2 linked regions of the Planctomyces sp. SH-PL14 genome follow. The protein of the gene in region 1 binds, or shares a complex with, the protein of each later gene. Links are inferred from orthologs where the notes say so. Each region holds a gene or a part of one and is shown on either strand. Other genes may lie near its edges.

Evidence for each region. Proteins that work in one complex are often made in the same cells at the same time.
Region 2: the proteins of moaD (region 1) and VT03_RS04780 are in contact, whole or in part, in a crystal structure (PDB 1FMA), measured with the Escherichia coli proteins. The link is inferred for Planctomyces sp. SH-PL14 from one-to-one orthologs.

The regions. Positions count from the first base shown.
Region 1 is NZ_CP011270.1:6,174,620-6,179,066, reverse strand. What follows is about bases 565-3,536. They hold moaD (molybdopterin converting factor subunit 1), read right to left. Parts: upstream 2,188-3,536; coding sequence 1,942-2,187; downstream 565-1,941. Other genes in these bases: VT03_RS23635 (anaerobic glycerol-3-phosphate dehydrogenase subunit C), read right to left, coding at 2,310-3,536; VT03_RS23645 (metallophosphoesterase family protein), read right to left, coding at 1,451-1,939; VT03_RS23650 (ankyrin repeat domain-containing protein), read left to right, coding at 565-1,346. In the rest of the region: more of VT03_RS23650, read left to right, coding at 1-564; more of VT03_RS23635, read right to left, coding at 3,537-4,447. UniProt on the Escherichia coli protein: Involved in sulfur transfer in the conversion of molybdopterin precursor Z to molybdopterin.
Region 2 is NZ_CP011270.1:1,205,261-1,209,570, forward strand. What follows is about bases 656-3,490. They hold VT03_RS04780 (molybdenum cofactor biosynthesis protein MoaE), read left to right. Parts: upstream 656-1,764; coding sequence 1,765-2,217; downstream 2,218-3,490. Other genes in these bases: VT03_RS04775 (site-2 protease family protein), read left to right, coding at 717-1,724; VT03_RS04785 (Hsp20/alpha crystallin family protein), read left to right, coding at 2,686-3,135; VT03_RS04790 (hypothetical protein), read left to right, coding at 3,253-3,490. In the rest of the region: VT03_RS04770 (bifunctional 5,10-methylenetetrahydrofolate dehydrogenase/5,10-methenyltetrahydrofolate cyclohydrolase), read right to left, coding at 1-448; more of VT03_RS04790, read left to right, coding at 3,491-4,310. UniProt on the Escherichia coli protein: Converts molybdopterin precursor Z to molybdopterin. This requires the incorporation of two sulfur atoms into precursor Z to generate a dithiolene group. The sulfur is provided by MoaD.

The DNA of each region.
Region 1 (4,447 bases):
GATCGACCTCGACCTCGAAGGTGGTCGACTTCGCCGGCATCGGCGTGACGCAGGCGTTCGTCCAGGACGACAACGGCGAGATCGCCCTCTTCGGCTTCCCCGACCTGACGAGCCTCTCCTATGACGACGTCCGCAATGGCGGCCCGGGGGTCCGCGGACGCGCGAAGCGGCTCGTCGAGCAGACCGCGTGGGAGGACTGCTCGGGCTTCAAGGCCCTCAGCGGCTTTGGCCGGATGATGCAGGCCCTCTCATCATCCGACGATTCCCGTCGGCACGACTGGCGGATGATCTCCCCCAAGGACTGCGCCTGGCTCACCCCCGGCGAGGCCGATCCCGAGACCTACGTCCCGGTCCTGGCGGAGAAGTGCGTGACGGCCGGGCACGAGGTGGTGGCGATCGGCCCCTACTCGGCCGAGGTCCAGGGACTCGTGACGAAGAGCGCCCGGAACCTGGAGCGGATCCAGATCGTGAGCGGGAAGGCCGAAGACGCCGAGAAAAGCCTCCGCGGTTCGGTGCGGAGTCACATCTTCGGCAGCCTCTTCTTTCTCGTCGCTACCCAGCTCGTCGCCTGGGGGATGTTGACCGCCTACCGGAACAGTTCCGAGGCCCAGCGGAAGTGGGCGAAACAGTTCGATGAGGCCCTCAAGGCGGACGACATCGCGGCGGCTGAGCGGCTGCTCGACCGGGGCCTGAAACTGGACAAGGCGTTCGGGACGAGAGACAAGCCTCCTCTCTCGCAGGCCAAGTCGGCGGCGGTCGCCCGGCTGATGCTCGCCCACGGGGCCGATCCCAATGCGACCGACGAGGATGGTTCCACCCCTCTGATGGAGCAGGCCCGGGAGAACCGCGTCGACATCCTCAAAATTCTCGTCGAGGCGGGAGCGGACCTGAACACAAAGTCGCGGGCCTACGGAACGACGGCCCTCGTCCGCGCAGTCGACGGCCATGCGAAGGAGGCAGCGGAGTATCTGCGGAGCGCCGGTGCGATCGATGAAGAAGTCCGGGCCGCGACCGGAACCCGCATCGACCTCGCGCACCCGGCGGTCCAGGCGGCGCGGAACTATGTGCTGCTCATTCACAAAGCGGACGCGGCCGGGCTCAAGCGGGCCTCGTCGTCGGACCGTCCGGCGAAGTTCGAGGACGTCGACTGGCCCCTCTGGCACAACTCCCGCCCGGTCGACCCGGAGCTCGTCGCCGCCTTCGTCCGGGGCTCCGACGCGACCGTCACGCTCACCGGCCCCGGCGGCGCGGGCTACTCCTCAACCTGGGGATTCCAGATGCACCTCGAGAACGGCGAATGGAAAGTCGTCCGGGAACGATGGCTCGACCTCGGGTACGAGGAATGAACTCGCACCACGGCTGCCTTCATCTGTGTGAATCTGTGTTGATCTGTGGCTGATCAGATTCTTTCGCCACAGATGAACACGGATGAACACAGATGGGAGAGGCGCTACCGCGCGACGCTGTGGAACTGGACGCGGTCCTCGTCGAGGTCGAGCGTGGCCACGGTGAACTCACTGGCGCGAAAGAGGGCGCCGGGGTTGATGCGGCGGATGCCGTCGACGACGAGGTCGATCGCCGCGTGCGTGTGCCCCGAGAGAAGGTAGTCGGGCCGCAGCGCTTCGACCTGCTTCCGCTCCCGCGTCAGGTGGCCGTGCGTGACGCCGATCCGCTTGCCTCCCAGTTCAATGACTCCTCCCAGCCCCAGCGACTGGCCTCCAACGCCGCGAGCCGCTTCTTCCAGCGATGGCACGAGATCGGAGTCATGGTTCCCGAGGACGTAGTACAGCGGCCGGACGCCGCAAACCCGGACGATCTCGGGATCGGCCAAGTCTCCGCAGTGGATCAGGACCTCCGCCCCCGCGGCGGTCAGGACCTGCACCGCGGCCTGCGTGCGTTCTACGTGACCGTGGCTGTCGGAGAGAATCCCGACGAGCATGATCAGCCTCCGCTCACCGGAGGAAAGACCGCGATCTCCGCCCCGTCGGGAATCGAATCCGGGTCCTGGGCGTACGCCTGATTGACCGCGATCAGCAGATGCGGCGCGATCGGCGCCAGGGCCGGATAGCGGTCGAGCAACACCCGCCGCAGCTCGCCAACCGTCGCCGGAGGCGGGCCCTCCAGTCGAGCGCGATCCGTCCCGGCGAGGTCACGAGCGCGGGCGAAGAACAGAAGGGTCGAGGGCATGGAGACGGAAGAAGTATCAGGTGCCAGGTATCAAGTATCAGTTCAGGCGACACGGTCGACGGAGCGCCGATAGGGCTCATCCCCTCTACCTTCAGCCTTCCGCCTTAAGCCTACCGCCTCCCCTACGACGTCATCAGCCGCCGCTTGTTCGGCCGGATCAGCCGCCGCAGCTCAGGCATCAGGCCGTAGGCGAGGGCCAGGATCTTGATGGGGTGGATCGTCGGCCGGCTGGTCCCCTGCTCCATCTGGACCTTGCAGCTCCCGCACTCCGTGAGGCCGATCAGGATGTCGTCGTGCTGCATCCGCTCGATCAGCCGCTGGCCGATCGCGAGCGATGTCTTGAAGTTCGCCTTCGTCAGCCCGAACGCGCCCGCCATCCCGCTGCAGCCGGCCTCAATCCGCTTCAGCGTCAGGCCAGGGATCTCGGACAGGAGGTCCGCAAACGGGGTGCCCCGTTCGAGCGCCCGGAGATGGCAGGGAGTGTGGTAAGCGGCCGAGAGATGCAGCGGCTGGAAGTCGGTCCGGAGTTTTCCGGCGGCGCGGAGTTGCTGGAGGAACGCCCCCGCTTCGATCACCTGCGAGGCGACCGTCTTGACGTCCGGATGGTCGACCAGCAGCGGGTATTCCTGTGTCAGGCAGACGACCGCCGAGGGCTCGGTGCAGACAATCGGCAGCCCTTCGCGGGCCAGTTCGGCGAGCTCGCGGATGTTCTCCTCCGCCAGCTCGCGGGCGCCGTCGAGGTCGCCGGCCGAGATCATCGCCAGGCCGGTCGTCGTCTGCCCCCCGGGGACATAGACGGTGTGGCCGTTGTGCCGCAGGATCTCGATGAACGCCCGTCCGAGGTCCGGGTCGTGGTAGTTGGCGAAGTGGTCCGCGAAGTAGACGACCGGCCGGTTCGCGCCGGTCCCCGCCGCCAGGTCCCGCCGCGAGTACGTCCGGCGGACCTGCCGCAGGAACGTCCGCCGGGCAAACGGCGGGAGCTTCCGATGCCGCGAGATGCCGAGAATCTTCTCCATCAGCCAGCGGACGCCGCCGTTGTTGAGGCCCCAGTTCGCGAGCGGCGCCAGGGTCGAACCGAGCGGGCCGAACGAATGGGCCTTGGCCTGGATCCATTCTTCCCGGGTGAAGCCGTTCGCCTCGACGTAGGCGGCCCGCGTCTCCAGCATCAGGTGCGGGATGTCGACCTGGCTGGGACACTCGATCTGGCACTGCTTGCAGTTGAAGCACTGCCGCGCCAGCCTGAGCGCCTCCTCGGACTCCAGGTCCCGGGCCGCGAGGTTCCCGGTGAGGAAGTTGCGGACGACATTCGCCTTCGAGCGGGGGGCCGCCTCCTCCAGCGAATCGAGCCGGAAGAAGGGACACATCCGCAGGGCCGGGTCCTGGGTCCGGCATTGGCCGCAGCCGTTGCAGCGGTCGGCCGCCTCGGTCGCGACCGGCAGGGACCAGGAGAGCTGCAGTTCGACCGGCTCTCCCCCGACGCGCGGCTCCAGCGGGCGGAGGTCCCGCATCGTCGTCCGCGGATCGTCGCTGATGATCTTGCCGGGGTTCAGCAGCGTGTGGGGATCGAAGATCTCCTTCACCAGCTGCATCACGCGGTAGAACGGTCCATACTGCGCCCGCAGGAAGGACGTCCGGGCCAGACCATCGCCGTGCTCGCCGCTCACCGTGCCGTGGAACTGGAAGACGATCTCGTACAGCTCGCCGACCAGGCTCTCGAGCCGCGCCGCGTCCTCAGGACGGGGAGTCGGGAGGAACGGCCGCAGGTGGATCTGTCCCGAGGCGGCATGGGCGAAGAGCGAGGCGGTCACCTCGTACTTCTGGAGGACCCGCTGCGCCAGGACGATGAACTCGTGCAGGTTCTGCGGCGGGACGGCGATCGCCTCGAACAGCGGGAACGGCCGGACCGGTCCGGGGAGTTTGATCAGCAGCGAGACGACCCGCGCCGGGAGGGACCATAGGAACTCGACCTCGTCCTCCCGTGTCGACTGCCGGGCGATGATGAGGGTCGATTCGAGGTGCCGGGCCTTGTCGGTGATCCGCTTGAGGCGGTCGAGGAGCTGCCGCTCGCTGTAGCCGATCTGCTCCACGAGGAGTGCCGCCTCGGCCGACTTGGCGATCATCGCCTCGAAGCGGGGATCGTCCTCGCGGGCCAGCGTCAGGAGCCGGCGGTCGAGGAGATCGCAGGCGGTCGGCTGTTCATCGGCGAGCCCTTTGGCGACTCGCAGGGCCGCTTCCAGGTGGCGGAACAGGAGCAGGACGA
Region 2 (4,310 bases), 5.0 Mb from region 1 along the record:
GGAGCTCCTGGCAGCCTGCCGGGGTGCAGGGGAGGAATCGCGGCCGTCCCTGGACCATCAGGCCGACGTTCTCCGGATGAAAGCAGTCGACGTCTTTCACCGGGAGGACAGCGTCGAGAATCCGCAGTTCGTCGATCTGCTTCGGCAGCGGGAGCTGGACCAGAATGCCGTGGACAGTCGGGTCCGCGTTGAGTTTCTGGACGTGGTCCAGGAGTTCGGCGGTCGTCAGGGTGGTCGGGAAGCGGTGGAGCGTGCTGAGGATTCCCGCCTTGGTGCAGTCGAGCTGCTTGTTCTTCACATAGACCGCGCTGGCGGGATCCTCTCCGACCAGGACCGCCGCCAGATGCGGCTGGACGCCGGTCTCTTCGCGAAATCGGGCGACCCGGGCCGTCAGTTCCGACCGCAGGCGCGTCGCCAGCGACTTTCCGTCAATCATTCGCGCAGACATGTCCTGTTCGCTCCTCCCTCGGGCTCCTCATCTTGGCAGATTCGACCGGGGGATGGGAGCGGACGCGACCAGGGTGGTCCGGTTTCCCAACCGCGATCCCGGAAACCACTTGGGATGCCCCTCCTCCCGGCGCGACGGTCGGTCGTCGGGGTGGAAAGCCGAAGTGACTCCAGAGAAACCCGATTTGCTCTCTACCTGGGGCAGTGGTACGATTCGAGAGGCCATCACGTCCGTACAGAGCGACGGCCGTGGAGCAGGAACTGCGGTCATGGAAATTCGAAATCCCGCTGTCGATTTCGCGTTCACCGTCGGGAACGTGGGCGGGGTGACGGTCCGCATCAGCTACTTCTTCCCGCTGCTGATCGCGGTCTGCGTGCTGCGGCTGGGAGTTCCACTGGGGCTGACGGTCTCCGGAATCCTGTTCGTCAGCGTTCTGATCCACGAGTTCGCCCACATCTGGGGGGCGCGAGCGACCGGCGGGACCGGAGATGAGATCCTCCTGTGGCCGCTGGGCGGTCTGGCGATGGTCCGGACGGCCAATACCCTCAAGTCCAAGCTGATCACCACGCTGATGGGCCCGGCCTCGAACCTGGCCCTGTGCCTGGCCTGTGCCCCGGCGACTTCCCGGGCCGGCGCGTTTCCGCAGATCTTCAATCCGCTGGAGCTTCCCTCGGTCGCCCTGGCGCAGAACTGGGGGATGGCGGTCCAGATTCTCGCTTTCTCGCTGAACTGGACGCTGTTCCTGATCAACCTGCTCCCGATCCTCCCGTTCGACGGCGGGGCGGTGGCCCTGGCCTTCTGGGAGCAGCGGCGGCCGGTCCTTGAAGCCCGCAGCCGGGCGATCATTCTGAGCCTCTTCGGCGGCGTGGTGGTGGCGTTCGTCGGGCTGTGGCGGGATTCGACGAGCCTCGTGACGCTCTCGACCTTCATGCTGTTCCTGAACCTGAACGACTTTTACCAGACCCGGATCCGGCAGGTGGTCCAGAGCGACATGGACCAGGACGCCGGATTCATGGGCTACGACTTCTCGCAGGGGTACACGAGCCTTGAGAAGGGCTTTTCTGATACGGACGACGATCTGACGCCTCCCCCCGCCCCAGCCTCCTCGAACGCCAAGGACGAGAAGCGGCGACAGCGCGAGGCGGAAGAGCGGGCGGCCAACGAGAAGCGGCTCGATGAGCTCCTCGAGAAGGTCCACAACCACGGGATGAACTCGTTGTCGGAGGAGGAACGTCGCTTCCTCCAGCAGGCGAGCACCCGGTACCGCCGCTCCTGATCCCGTTCCGCCCGCACGTTGCGCGTACGCGAGGACCGTGTTGTCGCCGCCTTCTCCCGTTCTTGAGCTGACCCGCGAGGCGATCGACTACACACGTCTGACCGAGCAGGTCCGTTGCCACTCCGCGGGGGCGGTCGTCCTGTTCCTCGGGACGGTCCGGGAGATAACCGGCGACCGCCGGACCCTCGCTCTCGACTATGACGCTTATCCGGAGATGGCTCTCGGACAGATGGGTGTGCTGGCGGAGGAGGCGGCGGGCCGCTGGCCTCTGCAGCGGGTCGGGATCGTGCATCGCCTGGGTCATCTGGAGCTGGGGGATATCAGCATCGCGGTGGCCCTGAGCACGCCGCACCGCGCGGCGTCTTTCGAGGCGGGGGCGTGGCTGCTGGACCGTCTGAAAGCGACGGTGCCGATCTGGAAGAAGGAGAACTGGGACGACGGATCGACGGAGTGGGTCCATCCGACTCCGGCGGCACCGCGAGAAGCGGGCTGAACCTCGTCCCTGCCGGCACGACTCTGTTCCCTCAAACCCAACGTGCCACGGCAGCCTGGGGTCAAGGGGCCAAAGAAACAACACAGGCCCCCTTGCCGCCGGAGGCGCTTCCATGAGGAACCGTGGTGAGCGACGGATATCCGCTTTGTGGAGGCAGCTATGAGGACTCCCTCAACGCTCACCGCCCGCTTTGCAGTCCCTGCGGGTTGGTGAGGGGCATCCGGCACCGTGTCCGCGTTTGGACACTCACTCCTTCAGACATCTCTCGACGAGAGGGCCTCCGGCGGGCAAGAGGGCGTTGCCCCCTTGCATCCCCCACCAGGGGTACCCCCTGGACCCTGGTGAGTCGGCAACGCTGGGGGCGCATCGGACAACCGACGGCTTGAAGCCCACCACCGCCAAACAGATGCGTCCGCCTACTCTTCTCCGATATACTCACCCAAGACCGCCACAAATGGAGAGGACCCCATGCAAGACCCCCGTTCCGATGCCCGTTCCACCCCCGGATCCGTGGAGCGACTGCGGCACGAGTTCGACAAATGGCTCGAAACGGCGTGGTCTCAAGGCGAACGGGCGATGGACGCCATCGGAATCCGGAAGTCCGCGACCCCGGCCGTCGACGTCATTGAGACGCCGGACGCAATCGTCGTCCTGGTCGACATTCCGGGACTGGCGGCAGACCAGATCGAGCTGACGCTCACCGGCCACATGCTCACCCTGAACGGGAAGCATCCGGAACTGGAATCGGGACAGGTCCACCTCAACGAACGCCCGCACGGGCTGTTCAAGCGATCGATCCCCCTCCCCTCGACCGTCGACGCCGACACGATCATCGCGGACAGCAAGAACGGCGTCCTGCGGATCACCGTACAGAAGATCCCGACGCAGAAGGCCCGCCGGATCGAGATCACCGGGTAACTCTTCGCTCCGATTCGTGCCGTCGGATTCATTCGCGATCAGCGACCACGTCGCTCCGGCGGGTTGGCGCCCGGCACGTGGAGGCGCGTCCCGCCCGGTCCTGAGAATGACCATCCCATGCGGAAGTCCTTCCGAATCGCCATTGCGGTTCTCCTGACCGGACTCGCCGAAGGACTGCCGGTCCAGGCCGAGGGACCGGCCGGCGCGAAGGAGATTCCGCAACTGCTGCGCGACCTCGCCTCGGACGCCCGCCAGGTGCGGACCGAGGCCGAGCAGGCGCTGCTGAAACGGGGGACCGAACTCCTCGACGAGCTTCCTCCTCCCGACCTGATCCGAAGCCCGAGCGCCCGGGAAGCGGTCGAACGGATCCGCCGCGAGCTGGAAGAGAAGGCGGCACGGGAATCGATCGCCCCGAGCTCCATCCGCCTCAACGGTACAAAGACACTCGGCGCCTGGGCCGACGAGATCGCGCGGCAGTCGGGAAACCGACTCCACGTGCCTTCGAAGCAGGCAGGCGAATCGACCACGCTCGACCTCCCTGCCCTGCCTTTCTGGACGGCGCTGCACCGGGCCGGCTGGAAGCTGGACTACGAGCAGGCGGGCGGGCTTCCGGACCTGCTGCCAAACGCGTCGGCGGAGCCCGCTCCTGCGGACCGGCGGGGGCTGTTCCGGGTCGAGGGACGCGCGAGCCGCAAGGAGGAGGTCGTGCAGGTCCGGGTCGACTTTGTGGGCGAGCCGCGGATCCGCCCGCTCTACGCCACCTTTGCCGACGCAGACATTTCCCTCTCCCGCGAGAAGACCGAGAGCCGCCCCGTCTCGACCGACGCCCGCCGGGAGGTTCCGCTCTCCGGGCGCAGTCCTGGCTCGGTCACGATTCCGCTGATCTTTCCTGAGGGAGACGCGGCCCGGCTCACAGGACGGTTCGTCGTCAAGGCCGCGGCCCGCCCGCTGCCGATCGCTTTCGAGGGGCTGCACCGGAACGAGCGGATTGCCCGCCGTCGCGGCGGTGTCACCGTGACGCACCTGCGGACCCGCGCGGCCCCCGGCGGGGAGGTCGCAATCCGCATCAGCGTCGTCTACGACCACGGCGGGCCGGAGTTCGAATCGCACCGCCTGTGGCTTTATCACAACGAGGCGTGGCTGGAGACGCTCGACGGCGAGCGGCTGCCGGCAAC